Regions from separate parts of the Acetobacter aceti genome, predicted to be linked through region 3. Evidence: riboswitches for the same ligand, from Rfam matches in the RefSeq annotation. Region 3 holds a riboswitch; each other region holds the start of a gene.
The links. A riboswitch is a leader RNA that binds a small molecule or an ion and turns the genes downstream of it on or off. The one in region 3 is predicted to bind cobalamin.
Positions count from the first base shown of each region.

Region 1 (5,741 bases), 290 kb from region 3:
TCTCGATTTAAAAAAACACACCATCAGTCAGCAACGATAAAAACACTCTTTTCCTGATATATTCTCTCTCTTAACCATAGTGCTGCTGGACCATGCACTTTTTTCTTGTGCCATACTATAGAGAGAGGAACCTGATGATGACCTGCGTCAAATTGCAAGTCAGGAACTACAATATATGATGCCACAGGAGATGACGCCAGAACGTGATCTGAAATGAAAGCCCAGCCAACGCCATGTTTGACCATTTCCAGAATAAGCCAGTTACTTTCAACCCACCACACTTCAGCGGCTATCCGCAGGCTCTCCCTGTCCTGCTTCTTGCCGCGTGACGCCACCAGAATCTGCCGGTAGCGTTTCAATTCCTCCCAGGCCACAGGCTGTTCAGCCAGGGGATGGTTACGCCCGCAGACAAGCCGCAGCGGCACTCGTCCTATCGTCCGAAACGCGAGATCAACAGGCGGGGTAGTCTGCTGCCACATTACCCCGAGATCAGCCGTTCCGGCCTGCACCATGTGCCCCACATCTTCCATCAGGGGTAACAGCAGTTCCAGTTCAACATGAGGAAAGCGTGCTGCAAAATCCTGAAAAATAGGCCCAAGGGCATTTTCCGGATAGAGTTCATCAATGGCGACAACCAGACGATTTTCCACACCTTCTTCCAGAGAGCGCGCCAGCCCTACAAGATGCTCGCGCCGATCCAGAACGACACGCGCCTCCTCAAGCAGTCTCTGGCCTGCTGGTGTGAGAACTGGAACACGTCCCTCCCTGTTGAACAGCAGGATACCAAGGTCGTCTTCCAGATTACTGACATGCGTACTGATTGCAGACTGAGCTTTGCCTGTCCGGCGTGCAGCCGCGGAAAATGAACCCGCGGCCGCAGCCTCTACGAACGCCTGTAGCTGATCAAAAGAGATACTCACTAATCCATCTCAAAAACAGATAGGTTCTAACTTTTTCTGAGCGAAAAATCAGATAGGTTGCGCCGCATGTCAACCGAATCCATTCAATCCACCGCAGCCCTGCGTTCCGGCACAGATCGTCTCCGTCACGCCCTGCTGTTTGAGTGCGTTGCGCTCGCCATCGTAATTCCATGCGGCAGTATTCTATTTGGGGTGCAGGCTTCAGACATGGGGGCGATCGGCATTGGCAGCGCTCTCACCGCAATGCTGTGGAATTACCTCTATAATCTGCTTTTCGACCACGCCATGCTTCGCCTCAGGGGGGCAACCAGTAAAACCATCACTGTAAGGCTTCTGCATACAGTGCTGTTTGAGGCTGGACTGCAGATTGTCCTGCTTCCAGCGATTGCGCTTTATCTTGGCGTCTCAATCACGCTTGCCTTCTCGCTCAGCATGTCGATCGCGCTCTTTTATCTGGTTTATGCGTTTGCATTTAATATGGCTTATGATTCGATATTTCCTGTTGGGCATACCACCACACGACCGACTTCAGTTATGCCGGCAGAGTAACCTGGCTGATTTCCGGAAACACAGGTGATACAAAACAAACAATTCCATATTGTCCTTTCTCGGCCTGCTGCCCGCGTTGCGGGCAGCCTCTTTCACGGCCTCACACCATTTGCAGCAAAACGCGCCTCAGTAACTCAGGGTAAAGCCACCATAACCAGCCCGGCCCTGCTGTAGATATCCAACAGGATTTTCAAACTGCCGGTTCAGAAGGTTGTCGGCACGAGCAAAAACCGTCAGGAAGCGGTTGATCTGATAGCTGGCAGCCAGATCAATGGTGAAATAGCCATGCCCTTTGGCACAGATTACACAATAGCTGCCGTTCGCCGCGTAGACCGGATAATCCCGCCAGCCACTGACATAAAGAATATTACCAGACAAGGTGAGATCCTTGACCGGCTTCCATGTCGTGTTGAAATTGAACTTATGCTGCGGGCGACGCTGAAGTGGCTGATCATCCGTCGTGTCGCGCGCGTGAGTCCAGGTGTAGTTGAGGTTGAACTCAAGATTATCGAGAGCTTTCCAGTTCAGGAACGCCTCGACACCGAACATGCGGGCACGATCCACATTGGCGTAAGAATATGTTGACGTATAGGCGGAATAAGTCGCCGTTGACTGAATCAGATTACGGACATGATTTTCATACCATGTCGCGCCAAAATGCACCCGGTCATGAGCCAGTTTCTGCTCGACAGTCACATCGTAACCGATCAGGCGTTCGGCCCTTAGATTCTGATTTCCCTGATAATTGTAGTAGCTACCATTCAGCTTTCCAAAAAGCTGATAGAGCGACGGACCGTGAAAGCCGCTGCCCGCACTGGCCTTGATGATGGTTCCTGTGCCGGGAATATGGATGGCAGGCGCCACGCGCCATGTCACATAATGTCCGTAGCGGGAATTGGAATCATAACGGACATTGGCTGCACCATAAAGAATCCGATTCCAGTTTCCCTGATACTGACCGTAGCCTGCTGTCGTATCCATGGTGGCGCGGGCGCTGTAAGGCGCGTCATTCGTTCCCGTCCCGTCGCTCTGGTTACCGTAATAGGTCTCGTGGAAATGCTCGGCGCCCACAAGAAACGAACCGTATTTCTTGAGATCCAGCGTACCGTGCCAGTCAATCTTCAGACGTGAAGAACGATAGTAGTTCGGATCATAGAGACGCGCGCCTCCATCAGAACCTGTGCCGGTATAGGTGAAGTTCCGCCAGTTGGTCATGTAACCCAGCCCGATCACCTGATCGAACAGGCCATCCCAGGATCGCAGATGCGCCGTCCCACGGACAACGGCCTCATTCTGGATCGTCCGCTCGCGTTCATGCTGGGCGTCCCCGTAGACTTCATCCAGCATATCGTAAGAACCATACGAACGGTAATTACTCTGCATAAGACGCGATGTAAGACCGAGATCAAAATTATCCGTCACATCGTAGTCCATACGGACATTCGCGCTGCGATTGTCGTAGGTATTGCCCCGATCGCGCTGCTCTTTCGTCACATTGGAAAAGATGCTGGCATACCGTTCGATATAACGGGGAATGCTGTGGAACCCGACCTGTCTGTAGTGCGACAGTTCGACATTATAGTGGAAACGGTCAAGGCTGCCCCGCGCACCCAGCACCTGATTGAAGGTCCCGTAAGACCCACCTTCCATGCGCGCGAAAGCCTTCACACGTCCCTGCCCTTTCGCCGTGGTCATATCGATCACGCCTGCCATGGCGTCCGCGCCGTAAAGGCCGCTCTGCGGGCCTCGAAGAATCTCGATCCGTCCCAGTCCGTCCGTCATGAACTGCGCCGGATCGAACGCGCCGGTGGCATTGCTTCCGTCGTTCATATCCATGCCGTCGAGACGAACCTTCACCTCGTTGGCATTGCTTCCGCGCATGAAGATGGCTGTCAGGCCGCCCATTCCACCGGTCTGCACCACGTTCAGGCCCGGTTGTCTTTCCAGAATATCTGACAGGGACCGCCGTTGCTGCGTCTGAATCTGCTGTTCGGTGATGATCGTCATGGCCGTGCCGATCTCGTCAGCCTTGATCGGACGACGGGCGGCGCTGACCGTGATGGATTCGGGCCAGGAGTCAGTATGCTCAGAGAGCATGGAGCGGATACCGGGCATGTCAGTATTCCTGACTGCTGGATGGGCCGCCACCGTCTTTCCGCTCTCAGTCGCAGAGGCATGAGCCGGGGCAGTCGTTGCAAGAAGTGCCGAGAAAAATGAAGCACCGGTCAAAAGGAGCGCGCGAAAGGGCATTACGATCAGCTCGTGGTTGTCTGCGTTGCCACGAGCAAAAGGAGGTCATGTTTCACACAACCGTTCCAACCTGCCAGATCACCCCGTCCGACACGTCTCGTCCACAACATCCGGTATGATGGCAGGTCTCCTGGCTCGCGGTTTTTGGAGAGACAGCCCTTCCCTTCCCGGAGAAAAATGCTCCAGTGAGCCGACTTTACGCCGGACAGCTATCCCAACCGCTTACAGTTGCGGGGGCAGCCCGGGCCTTGGCGGCCACGCAGCCACCTCACCCGGTTCCCTTTTCATCCCTCGGACGCGACCTGTACGCGCCGTATGGGAACCATCATGAAAGAAATGATTTATAGAGCGGTCACAGCGAGTCAATCATATCTGTGTAGCCGTGTCACAGACTGTTGCGTCAACACCACAACATCGAAAGCCCTCAGGCAGCCGGAGCAGCGCGAGCCGCATCCATAAGCCGCCGCATTTCCTGCACAACAGCCGGAAGCCCGTCGAAGATCGCCTGTCCGATCAGAAAATGCCCTATGTTCAGTTCCACGATTTCCGGAATGGCGGCCACCGGCGCGACATTGCCAAAGCTCAGACCATGACCGGCATGCACTTCCAGCCCCAGCCCCGCCGCCTGTGACGCAGCCACTTTCAGACGGGCGAGTTCTCCATCCCTGCCATGAGCATAGGCGCCTGTATGGAGTTCGACCACAACGGCTCCCACAGCGGCGGAGGCGGCAATCTGTTCCGGGTCAGGATCAACAAACAGAGAAACCCTGATGCCATTTTCACGAAGTTTTCTGATCATCGGCACCAGACCAGCGGTCTGGCCAGCAACATCCAGACCACCTTCGGTCGTCACTTCCTCCCGCCGTTCCGGCACGATGCAGCTCGCATGTGGCTTCAGCTTGCAGGCGAGCGCTACCATTTCCTGCGTCGCCGCCATTTCCATGTTAAGAGGCGCTCGCACGGTCGTGCGGAGACGGTTCAGATCCTCATCACGAATATGTCGCCTGTCTTCGCGGAGATGGGCGGTGATACCATCAGCACCTGCCTTGACGGCGAGCAACGCCGCTTCCACCGGGTCAGGGTGCGTGCCCCCACGTGCATTACGGATCGTGGCGACGTGATCAATATTCACACCAAGACGCTGACGCTGGATCATGAAAGCAATCCTTCTTTATAATTCAGACGATTTTCAGACAAGACATGAGCGAGACGCAGCGCCGCAACAAGACTGGTGGCCGCCGCAATGCCTTTTCCCGCGATATCGAACGCTGTGCCGTGGTCCGGGGATGTACGGACAACGGGCAGCCCGAGCGTGACATTCACACCATGCGCCATATCGAGGGTCTTGATGGGGATCAATGCCTGATCGTGATACATACAGAGTGCTGCGTCATATTTCTGACGCGCGGTGTCGGTGAACATCGTATCCGGAGGCATCGGTCCGACGACATCCACTCCTTCCGCACGCAGACGTTCGATCGCCGGGATGATCATGTCGATTTCTTCCCGGCCCATCATCCCGTCCTCTCCCGCGTGCGGGTTAAGTCCCGCGACCGCAAGACGTGGCCGGGCAATTCCAAAATCCCTTTTCAAAGAATAGGCTGTTGTCAAACCAGCCTCGACAATCATGTCTCCGGTGAGCGTATCAAGCGCCTCTCGCAGGGAGACATGGATCGTCACCGGCACCACGCGCAGCATGGGGCTTGCCAGCATCATGACTTCCCGTCCAGGAACATGGCAGAGTTCGGCAAGAAACTCCGTGTGACCGGGATGCGGAAAGCCCGCACGACGCAACACGGCCTTGCTGATGGGATTGGTCACAACGCCGCCCGCCACACCCGCTTTCGCAAGTCCAACGGCCTGGGCGATACTGTCGATCACGGCCTGACCATTGATCGGATCAGGCTCTCCGGTTTTGACAGGCGCTGACAGCCTGAGCGGGAGAACAGGAAGCGCATCCCTGAAAACAGATGGTGCTTCCCCAATAGTTTCTATTTTTTTCACTGGCAGAGCAGGCGGCAG
Region 1 covers NZ_CP014692.1:1,138,282-1,144,022, reverse strand. The annotation lists gene A0U92_RS05215 (LysR family transcriptional regulator) at 24-920, opposite strand; gene A0U92_RS05210 (PACE efflux transporter) at 987-1,469, shown strand; gene A0U92_RS05205 (TonB-dependent receptor plug domain-containing protein) at 1,596-3,584, opposite strand; cobalamin riboswitch at 3,823-4,061, opposite strand; gene A0U92_RS05200 (pyridoxine 5'-phosphate synthase) at 4,144-4,875, opposite strand; gene pdxA (4-hydroxythreonine-4-phosphate dehydrogenase PdxA) at 4,872-5,741, opposite strand, start outside.
Region 1: linked by a shared signal. The riboswitch ahead of A0U92_RS05205 (TonB-dependent receptor plug domain-containing protein) and the one ahead of A0U92_RS03945 (TonB-dependent receptor) in region 3 are both predicted to bind cobalamin.

Region 2 (5,741 bases), 690 kb from region 3:
GTCACTTGCGCCGGGATAATCGGACAGGATGATTGCCAGTTTCCGATCAACTGCGGCGATATGTCCAAGACGCGCCCATCCCGATGCCTGCCGCACCACTGCGTCGATTCCAGAACGCCATGCTTTTCGACGCGCCGGATGACCGGCAGCCGCTTCCTCCTTGAAGGAAACAGGCACTGTCGCTATGCGACCGTCCAGCTCGGGCAGCACGACCTGCATGGCCAGATCGGACTGACCCAGACCACGAAAACTCTCCCGCCATGCCCGCTCCGTAGAAGCGGGCTGCACGAGTTGCAGGATCGTCACGCCAGCCGCTTCAAGGGGGGACGCCGCCATTCCCTCTCCCCGGACAGCGAAAACCGTCGCGTTGAGCACGATATCGGGGGCTGTCACGAGCAGCCGGTGCTCGATCCACTGCGCGACTTCCGTCTGTTTCAACGAAGAGACGAACACCACTTCAGTCGCCATGCCGTGCTGTTCCAGCGTGTCAGCCAGCACATCGATGGCGGCCGTATCACCCGAGAGCAGATGTGCGCGATAGAAAACCAGTGTGGCACGTAATGGAAGACCATGCCCGGCCTGCCGGTAAATACCGACAGCAGGAAGACCCTCCGGCAATGCGCCGTCATCTTCACCCAACCCTGCGGCATGACGCATGAGTTGCAGGGCTTCATGGATATTGCGTGGGCCGCTCTCCTTCAGAAAACCGGCCAGCCGCTGGCAGATTCCATCTTCTGCCGTTGACCATGCCGCCAGCCGGACATCCTCCCGGTCGTCACCGGGCAGCAAGGCAAGCGGAATATCCTGCGCGCGGCAGCAGGACGCCACTTCCTCGACGCCATACCGCCAGTAATCCACGCCACCCAGAAGACGGATAACCACGCATCGCGCATGCGCAACGGTCTGTTCGATATACAGATCAATCGACATGGGATGACGCAGCCGGCCAAGATTCACCAGCCGGAGCGAAAAGCCCGGCTCCGCCATTCTGTCATAGGCCCGCTCAAGGGAGAGCAGATCGCTGTCCGTGAACGACAGAACGATGACATCGGCAGGTGCGTGGTCGAGATCTTCGGCCACGTCCTGTTCGTCAATCGACTGCTGATCCCGGACAAGCAGGTGCATGAGAAATTCAGACCGCCTGCAAGGTCGCTTCGATGGCCTGACAATCCAGCCCTTTCTGGCCAATGACGACGAGGCGCCCCGTACGGTCGTCGCCGGTCAGCGGCTTGTCGAAGACGTAGCGCATCCGCCCTCCCACACCCTGCACCGCCAGTCGCATCGCCTTACCTTTTACGGCAGCAAAACCCTTGAGACGCAGGATATCGAACTGGACCGCCACTTCCGTCAGACGCTTCACAAAGGCATCCGCGCTGATCTGCTCGGGGACGGCGACGACAAACGAGTCGAAATCATCATGCTCATGCTCGTCCGCACCATCATGATGAGACGGGCGCGCCGTGAGATCATCTTCCGCACCGGCTTCAAGTCCAAGCAGCACGGCCGGATCAAGCCTGCCCTCCACGGCACGCAGCATCACCCGCTTAAGTGGCAACAGCGCGGTGATCTCCGCTTCCACGGCTTCCAGTTCTGCCTCGTCCAGCAGATCTGTCTTGTTCAGCACCACCAGATCGGCAGAGAGGAGCTGATCCTCAAACACTTCCGCCAGCGGATTGTCGTGATCGAGAGAAGGGTCAGCTGCCTGCTGGGCGGCAATCGCCTCCGGGTCATCAGCAAAACGCCCCGCCGCGACGGCTGGTGTGTCGACCAGCGTGATGACGCCGTCCACAGTCATTCGTGTGCGGATATCCGGCCAGCCGAACGCCTTGAGCAGTGGCTTCGGCAGGGCGAGACCCGATGTTTCGATGACGATGTGCTCAGGCGGCTGCGGGCGATCGATCAGCGCGCGCATGGTCGGCAGGAAATCGTCCGCAACGGTGCAGCACAGGCAGCCATTGGTGAGTTCGACAATGTCCTCATCCGGGCAACCTTCAATGCCGCAGGAGCGCAGGGTTTCGCCATCGATCCCCAACGAACCGAATTCATTGACCACGACGGCGATCCGCCGTCCGTGCGCCTGCGAAAGGAGATTCCGCAGCAGAGTGGTCTTGCCTGCTCCCAGAAAACCGGTGATCACGGTGACAGGAATCTTTACACCGATGGCAGGTGTGGACGTTGGGGCTATGGAATTCATGTCGGCTCCTGTGATGTGGGAAGCAGGGCTGGAAAACGGCCCAGAATCATGTCGTTCAGGGAGGAAGGACGTTTGGACGGCATGACTGCGCCGGTTTTCGACGCCGCATAAAGGCCTGCGTAGGTCAGCAGATCATCGGCTTTTGCGGGATCAAGATGGCCAAGCAGCCAGGCCCATTTTCCTGGCATGGAGATGGTCGCCGTGCAGCCACTGCCACAGGCGGCCAGACACAGGACCGGCTGCAGGATCACGTGCCCCGCGTCGGCCCTGTCGCATAATGTCTCATAAAGGGTGCGCCCAAGCGGCACGCCGTCCGGGTCAGGACGGAGGCATGTCACACAGATATGAAGAGCAGGGCGTTCCACCTGTGACTCTTCGGGCGTTCTGGCAGGCAGATCATTCATGTCCTGTCCTTGCGTCCTTGCAAAAACAGGGTGCGGTCAGCGAGGCCTCCACCGGGAGGGGGCATACGACGGACGCAGGCCCTCATGATCCGGGCACCCCGCCGGTCCATGACATTCCTTATTCATGACGGCAGGTCTCCTGGCTCACGGTCGGGACATATGTCCCGGACAACCTCGCCGCCTTCCCGGAAACTTCCAGTGGCGTTCTCCCCATGACGGGAGAAAGAAGAGGTGTCACAAACCGTCTACAGTTGCGGGGGCAGCGCCGGATTTGATGCATGACCGCACCGGCTTCCCTTTTCAGTTCCTTGCGGAACACCATCACCACCTGTCTATCGGTGGTGTAGGGGGCTGTCAAAGCAGCTTTCTCTCTGTTCAGAATTTCATCCAATGATACAGGAACCTCTGCCGAACATGCTTTCCGGCTGACTCGGCTGTGTCATGAAGGCCTGAAAAATATTCTGCCTGAATGCCGGTGAAAACCCGACACGGTCGCATCCCTGTAATATTCCTTTCCGAAGCGAGGGAAGGCAGATCCTGCCTCTCAGTTGAACGCGGAACAGATTTTTCCCCGGCGAAGTCATCATAAGCCAGTCCGTGGTTTGCTCCATTCCGTCATCCATATCCGCCCGAAGACCATTCTGTTTCGTGCCATTGCATCTTGGGGCGATTTTCGGACTACCACTTAATGTTGCGCTACTCTGCGTCGCCGAGGCCGAACAGGAAAGGACCTCCCGTTTTCTGGCAATAGGGTTCACGCATTCACGCGTGATGCCCGCCACTTTGCCAGCTTGCTCTGCCATTAAATTTCAATGGCCGAATGACGCCTGACCCCGGAGTCCAAGCGTGGATCTCGCTTCCTGCCTGTCCATCCGTTCGGAAAGCCTGAGATTGTGCACGCTCTCATATTTTAACAGTCGCGGGATGCGTTGATCTGAATGCCTCCAGAGCCTGAGATGGTCAGTCGGGCCATTTCAAGCCCATGCACGGGTTCGTCATGCCTGGCACAGCTTATGGAGGCCCGTTCTCACTCGCTTTCACCGTGGTTTATGGACGGATTTGGATTGGGCATCCCTCTCCCCGTGCCGACACCCTGCTCATTGCCATTGCCTGTTTCATCATCATGGCACTGCCACCAGATCTGAAGCGTCCACCCAACCCACCTGCCGTCGGCAATCCAGAAACAATCAGCCTGCTTACCGATGTCTATTTCGAGACGATCCTGTTGTCTGCCTGCTGTACCGTAATTTCAATTCTGACAGCCAGGCTACTCGTCAAAAGATCTGAAACATGAAACAGATCGAGCAGTGCAGGAATTTTCTTCATAGGATTTTTGTTTATGTTGCAGTTGATTCTGCCCGACATCAGCAAAATACTATCGAATCTCCCTGCGATGGCTTTGGGGCGTTTCAGATCAGAGAAGCTGCTATAGGCACTCAGTCATCCTATGGTCAGCAATTGGAATGATCTTTGGAACTATGGCAGACAAATTACCGTAAAAACCTGCGTACAAAATCCGAATGGCAGCTTCTGATGGATCATCAAAAACTTCTCATGACAAAGTCACAGTTCATACAACACAAAGTCCCAATCTTTTTCAGAAATTTCATTCTCTGATATTAGCAATTTTAAAGATTTCCAATTAACACACTTTCTTATTCATGAATATTTTTACAGAAAATGATAAAAAATATCATATTATTTTCAAAAATTATATTTAAATCCATAAATTTATTCATTGGTTATAAAACATTTAACGTAAACATTTATTTTTATAATTTTGTTTTATTATTTACCTTTTTGTTTCTTTATAACGAAGCATGACATGCAATTCAAAAAGTGAACAAAAATCAAATTGCGAGGTTTTTAATGGTCTCGAACTCTTCAGGTAACACTTATCAGACGCTTGTGCTGGGTGGGAATAATTCATCAGCCTACCTCACATCAGGACAGGCTTACATTGTCCAGAATCCCGGCAGCACGACGACTGACCTGACTGTCTGGTTTCGCAATACAGCCTATATTTTTGGCGATATCAACGTAACTGTCAGCGGAACCAACAGCACCGTTAGCTACGCTTTTTCCACAAGCAACAGCAATCTGACAATTACTGGCAACGCCAATACTATTTTAAATTTTGCAGGGACGGTAAACGCAGCCCACTCTGTCGGTGACACATTTATCAATGTCAATGGCACTCTCCATACAGGGGCATACTCCAGCTTTATTGGCGCCGATAATGCCACTATTGTGTCCGGCGCCAAATCTCAGTTTTTAAAATGCACTGACAGTTCCATTGTGACTGGTTCAGACTCAGTCTTCGACACATTCAGCAATGGAACAATCAATGCTGGACTGAAAACGATCGCGAATGTAATTTCTGAGTCCACCGTTACTCTGGGCCGCAACAGTTCTGTGATCACCCTGACCGACAGCACTCTGACGACGGATGGTACTGGCACTGCGGTCGGGGCATTAAAAAATTCTCAGGTAAACTGGTCTACAGATGCCAATGGTGACTTCACATCAGGTGGTTACGGCACTTTTTACGTTACCGGTTCAATTCAGGGTACAAACCATATTCAGGGTCAGTCTGTTTCAGCCTCTTTCGGCAACATGGACTCAGCAGCAAAACTCATCCTTGATGTGTGGGGCGCAGGCTCCAGGATCAATGGTGGCACAGGGTCGCAGTCAGTCACCCAGAAAGGCAGTGGCGCGCTGACTTTCATCAGTGCGGCCAATAATACCGGCATCTTCACTGCCGTTGGGGGTACAGGTGGTGATACATTCAAGGCTTACAGCAGTATGAACATGACTGGTGGCGCTGGTTCTGCCAATACCTTTGACATCATCAAATCGGCAGCAGGCGCGACAGATACCATTAGCGATTTCACCGCTTCCGCTGGCAATATCATTGAATTATCCGGTTTTGGACTGACTCAGACGACTCTGGGATCTATTCTGGATCATGCAACAGTGAGCGGCACAGGCACGCTACTTCAGATTGACAGCCGCACTTCTGTAATGCTGAACAATGTAAGTGAAAACAATCCTTTACAGATCGGAAATTTCAAAATTTCCTGAGACTGGTTTTCCAGACCAAAGCGTTTCTACCGAATCTGATTTCGGTAGAAACGCTTTAT
Region 2 covers NZ_CP014692.1:162,893-168,633, reverse strand. The annotation lists gene cobN (cobaltochelatase subunit CobN) at 1-1,125, opposite strand, end outside; gene cobW (cobalamin biosynthesis protein CobW) at 1,133-2,194, opposite strand; gene A0U92_RS00690 (DUF1636 family protein) at 2,191-2,598, opposite strand; cobalamin riboswitch at 2,711-2,936, opposite strand; gene A0U92_RS00680 (CbtA family protein) at 3,596-3,892, shown strand; gene A0U92_RS17605 (hypothetical protein) at 3,889-4,065, shown strand; gene A0U92_RS00675 (hypothetical protein) at 4,438-5,682, shown strand.
Region 2: linked by a shared signal. The riboswitch ahead of A0U92_RS00690 (DUF1636 family protein) and the one ahead of A0U92_RS03945 (TonB-dependent receptor) in region 3 are both predicted to bind cobalamin.

Region 3 (5,741 bases):
TCTTGATGGCACGTTTCTGCCCGGTCTGACACGCGTCACGGAAGAAGCCTGAGGCTGTTTTCGCGGGTTTATATTGTTTCGATAAAGCAATGAAAAATATCATCGTTTCCTGTTTTCACAGAGGCTGACCGTGATGAAAAACACTTCAACATCCCCGCCGCCAGCGAATGCCGGCTCCAGCCTGCAAGGAAATCTCGGTGTTGCGTCCATTGTCATGATGGTGGTTGCAGCCGCAGCGCCCCTGACCGTCATGGCGGCTAACAGCCCGCTGATCATCGCCATGGGTAACGGGATTGCAGCCCCTCTGGATGCCGCCATCGCGACGTTCATCATGTATCTGTTCACCGCGGGCTTCATTTTCATGTCGCGTTACGTGGCGAACGCGGGAGCATTCTACGCCTATATCCAGAAGGGACTTGGAAGGCAGATCGGCCTTGCGTCCGCCACGATGGCGGCAGCGTCCTACAGCTTCATCGTGATCGCCCTGGAAGCCTATATCGGCTACACATTAAGCGAACTTCTGCATAATGCACTTGGATTTTCCGTTCCGTGGTGGCTCCTGTCCATAGCCGTCGTCGCGATCGCGGGTTTTCTGGGATACCGACATATCGAGATGAGTTCACGGTTTCTCGGTATTGCGCTGGTTCTGGAAGTGGGCGTCGTTCTGTTGGCCGATCTCGTTATCGTGGCGACAAAGGGTGTTTCGTCCCTGTCGGTCGAGCCTTTTACGGCTCATGCCGCGCTGTCCGGTTCACCCGGTCTTGGCATCATGTTCGCCATCTACTGCTTCATCGGTTTTGAATCGACCGTGATCTTTCGGGAGGAAGCCCGCAATCCCGATGTGACCATTCCCCGTGCCACTTACGCGGCGGTATTTGGCGTGGGTCTTTTCTACGTCATTTCAATGTGGTGCGAGGTCGCCGGTTTCGGACTGGATTCAGTCGTTCCCATGGCCAATGAGCATACCGGCGACATGTATCTGCTGCTGATCCGTTCCTATATGGGGCAGGTCAGCGAGGATATCGTCAATGTTCTGCTTATAACGAGCCTTTTTGCCTGCATTCTCGCCCTGCACAACGTCGTGGTGCGATACCAGTACATCATGTCCCGTTACGGCGTGCTGCCTGCCGGTATTTCCAATGTGCACGCAGATCATTCCTCTCCCCACGTTTCTTCCCTTGTGCAGTCCTGCACCTCTTTCGGCGGATTGCTCATCCTGCTGATTCTCGGTCTTGACCCGGTGACACAGATCTATGCGTGGGGCGCGACAGCCGGAACGCTGGGTTACATGGTCATCCTGTCCCTGACCTGCATATCGGTTCTTGTGTTCTTCAATGTCCGCAGCAAGGGGCTTGGAAATGTCTGGCATACATTGATTGCGCCCATCGGAGGACTTATTGGTCTTCTGGCATGCCTGTGGATTGCGGTTGCCAACCTTCCTGCCCTGATCGGTGGGGATAACGCCTCCATCGCTGCGTGGGGTATCGGTTTTCTGGTGATCGTAACCTTTATCGGCGGGTATGGTCTCGCCAGTCACATGAAGAGCAGATATCCCCGCCGGTTTGAGGCGCTGAGGGAACTGGCCTGACCGTCTGCCGCTGATTGGACAAGGCATCATCCTGATCATGGTGGGCTCTGGAACCATTGCTCACCATGATCAGGACTTCATGAAGACAATAATGACATATGTTTTCGCCACGCCATTCCCTGCATCAGAGCCGCTTCCGGACGTTGACAGAATTGTGAGCGGCAGTATCACATCCTGATTGCTTGTGGTCCGCCATGTCGCTTGTCTGCTGTGGTGGCTAAGAGGGAAACCGGTGTCAGGCCGGTGCTGTCCCCGCAACTGTATGCCGCGAGGCTGACGATTGTCTGAACACCACTGGATACTGTCGCGAGGCGGTCCGGGAAGGTTTTTCGTCAGATCGATGACCGGTAAGCTAGGAGACCTGCCACGGCAACGGAGTCACGGACAGGGCCGCTGAACGGGGGGTTTCAGGGGCGAGGCCAACGTAATGCTGGTCTCCGCTGTGGTGACGTTCTGTCGGAGCATCACCGTGCATCCCGTATCACGCCACATTGGTTTCATGGCCGTCAGCCTGACCTGTCTCTTCACCGCTCATGCCGCAACGGCGGAGCGGTCGGGAAAGATACAGTCCCCGCCTCATAAAGCTGTGCCCGCCGGACACGCTGAAAATATCAAAATCCAGGGCAGGCAGCCCCAGTTGCGGCAGACGACCGCTATCGGTGGCAAGCTTGGCCTTTCCATCCAGCACTCTCCCGCCACCATCAATGTGATCGAACATGATGTCATGATGCAGCGCGGTTATGCTCAGGCGGAAGATGCCGGTGATAGTGCTCCCGGCGTATCGTCGGGCGGCGGGCCGGGCAGTCCTGCCCAGTTCATGATGCGTGGTTTTACCGGTAATCAGGTGCAGATCCTGCGGGATGGAACCTATTTCGGTCCTACAACCATGGTGAACCGGCCGCAGAACGCGTTCAATCTGGAAAGTGTTCAGATCCTCAAAGGTCCATCATCCGTTCTGTATGGACAGGGAGCTGTTGGCGGAACAGTGGATATGCGGACACGTAATCCAACTTTTGACGCGCCTCATGCAAACGCACTTCTTTCCTATGGAAGTTTCAATACATGGAATGCCGGCGTCGGAGGGTCCCTGCCGATCACGAACACACTGGCCATCCGGGCGGATTTCAGCCGCACATCTTCGGATGGATTTGTGAAGGGCGCTGATCCTCATTCCAATGATTTCACGACAACCCTGCTGTGGAAGCCGACTTCAAAATTCACTGCCCGGCTGGGCATGGACTATCTCACGGATCGGCTTTCCACCTATTACGGCACGCCTCTGGTCGATATTGGACAGACCGGGGGACGTGTTGGTGGACTGGTAAATTCCACCAGGGGGCTCGGCATTACCCGTAAAGAAATGTGGAAGTATTATAATGTCCGCAACGCCGAGGCCGGGTCGGTCAATGCGACGCCCACCCTCCATCTTGACTGGCAGGCTACGCCGTCGATTTCACTGCATGGCAGCAGTTATTTCATCTATTCCAAAAGGCGCTGGAATAACGCCGAGAGTCTGAGTTATATGGTGGATGCAGGCAGGGTTGACGCCTCTGGGAACGCCATCGGACAAGGACGAATTGCACGCGACCGTTTCTACGTTTTCCAAAATCAGCATCAGGTGGGCAGCAGTCTTTACGCCAGTTTTGATTCTTCTGTTTCTGGCATGAAAAATCGATTTATTCTGGGAGGAGATGCTTACTATCTCCGCTTTATCCGCAATCGTGGTTTTCCTGACGCCACCTATGCTGACAGCGTTTCTCTGGCAGGCCCGGAGCAGACGGCGCTGGGATCGTTCGCAGGCGAATATCCGTTCAATAAATCACCCACGACAATGGTACAGGCCGGACTGTTTCTGGAAGATGTCCTGACAATTCGTGAGACGCTGAGGCTCGTTGGCGGTTTCCGGTATGACTGGTTGTCGCTCAATCGGCAGAACTACAGGCAGGATGGCAGTTTCAACGCCAGCACCAGTTTCCGCGGTCACTATAATCCGGATAATTTCAGGATTGGTCCCGTTTACGATATTACAAAAAACATCAGCGTTTATGGGGTTTACACGACAGGGGAAGACCCGCCGGGTTCCAATCTTTTCACGGCCAACCGTGGTCAGTTCTCGCGTCTCAGCCATGCGCGACAGGGTGAAATCGGTGTGAAAGCCTCCGCGCTGGACGGGCGCTTCACCACGACACTGGCTTTGTATGACATTCGCCGCACGCGTATTCTTGTCACGACCGGACCGGATACCGTCGCGACTGCCGGCGTGCAGAAGTCTCGCGGCGTGGAATGGCAGGGGGATCTCATTCTCAACCGGCATTTCAGCTTTAACGGGAATGTCGCCTACACATGGTCCCGCTACGGTTCTTTCCATCCGAGTGCGACAGTGGACGCTTCCGGCAATCAGGTTCCCAATGTACCGGCTGTGACCGCCAACCTCTGGGGGATCTGGTCGCGTGTCCGGGGGCTGCCGCTCGATCTTGGCGCTGGCATGCGGTATGTTTCAGCCCGAAAAGGAGACTACGCCAACACGCTGACCATGAAAGATTATGCTCTGGTCAATGTTTTCGCAGCGTGGCACGCCTACAAAGGCATCACCCTGTATGGTCGTATCGACAATATCGGTAACAAGCATTTCGTTCAGTGGGCCGATACGGGATATTCCGGACAGGTTCTGCTTGGGGCGCCGCGTTCCTTTTCCATCAGCATGCAGGCCGGCTTCTGAGCATCTGCCTGTGTTTACAGAAGATTGAGAGTTTCCCATCGGGTTGCTTTCATCGGGCAGCCCGTGGAACTCTCTTTTCGGAACAATGATGTTTACAAAAAAATATCTCATCCGAAAACTTTTTCTGATCCATCGGTGGATGGGAATCTGCCTCTGTCTCCTGATGGCGTCATGGTGTGCGTCGGGTATCGTTATGCTGTGGCGTCCCTGGCCTCAGCCATCAGCAACAGCTTTGGCTCATGTCCATCCATTGCTGAAATTCCCCGAAAATTTTTCCAGAATCAGAAATATTGTTGATGCTGGAAGACGTTTCAGTCACGCTCGATTGACGATGGTAGGAGAAATTCCTGTTCTCGTCCTTCAGGCGGAACAGGGAGGTGCTCAGGTCCTCAATCTTGCCAGCGGGAAAGAAGGGTTCCTCTCTGCCGAAATCACGGCTGCCAGTGCCCGGTCATATCTTCAGGCAAGGCATGTTTCCGATCATGTCATTTTCGACAAGCTGACAACCGACGATCAGTGGATTTTGAACAGCCGTGACAGGTCTGAAGGGTTTTACAGATTTCATGCCAATGATGCTGGCGGAAATCAGGTCTACGTCTCGCGTGTGACAGGCGACGTCGGGCAGGCGACCGATAAAACGACGCGGCGCTGGGCATGGTTCGGGGCGATCCCACACTGGATTTATCCGGCAATACTTCGTCGACATCCTGCGCTGTGGCACGATGTCGTTATCATATTGTCAGGATCAGGTGTTTTCCTCACCATAACCGGACTGTCTGTCGGTTTTCTGCGACTGAAGAAGGTATGGCCATTTTCCGTCTATCGGGGCTGGCACCTGTTTCATCATATCTGTGGAACCGTGTCTGGCCTGATGGCGCTTGCGTGGATCACCAGCGGATTTCTGACAATGAATCCCGCCGGTCTTTTTCAGGGGCAAAAACCGTCCTTATGGCAGGACCGCCTTTCCGGATATGTTACGGGCAGTGATATTGTCGGGATATTGCTGGACGTTGCGGCGAAACGGTCATGGGAGCAGAAACAGACTGACTGGCAGGAGGTCGATGTTGTTCCCTTGGGTGGCCATCCCTTTCTGGTGCTTCATCATGCGGATGGGCGGGTGGAACGGTTTGCCAGAGATGCAACGCCTGTCGTGCTGACGGCTGCCAGTCTTGAAGAAGCTCTGCAAAACCAGAATTTTTTTGATCCGGATGCCCGAATAGTTTCTCTGGATAAAGCCGATGACTATTATTTTGACCGCCCCCTGAAGAAACGCCGCTTTCCGGTTTTGCGCGCCGCTGCGCCAGAGGGAACGCTGCTCTATATCGATGCGCAATCCGGAGAGTTATCGGCTGTCCTCGATACAGCGGCCCGTCATTCCCGCTGGTTGGTCTACGGCGTGCATGATCTTGATTTCTTCGTCTGGCTAAGATCCGC
Region 3 covers NZ_CP014692.1:848,709-854,449, forward strand. The annotation lists gene A0U92_RS03935 (phosphotransferase enzyme family protein) at 1-52, shown strand, start outside; gene A0U92_RS03940 (APC family permease) at 134-1,588, shown strand; cobalamin riboswitch at 1,757-1,971, shown strand; gene A0U92_RS03945 (TonB-dependent receptor) at 2,016-4,307, shown strand; gene A0U92_RS03950 (hypothetical protein) at 4,639-5,741, shown strand, end outside.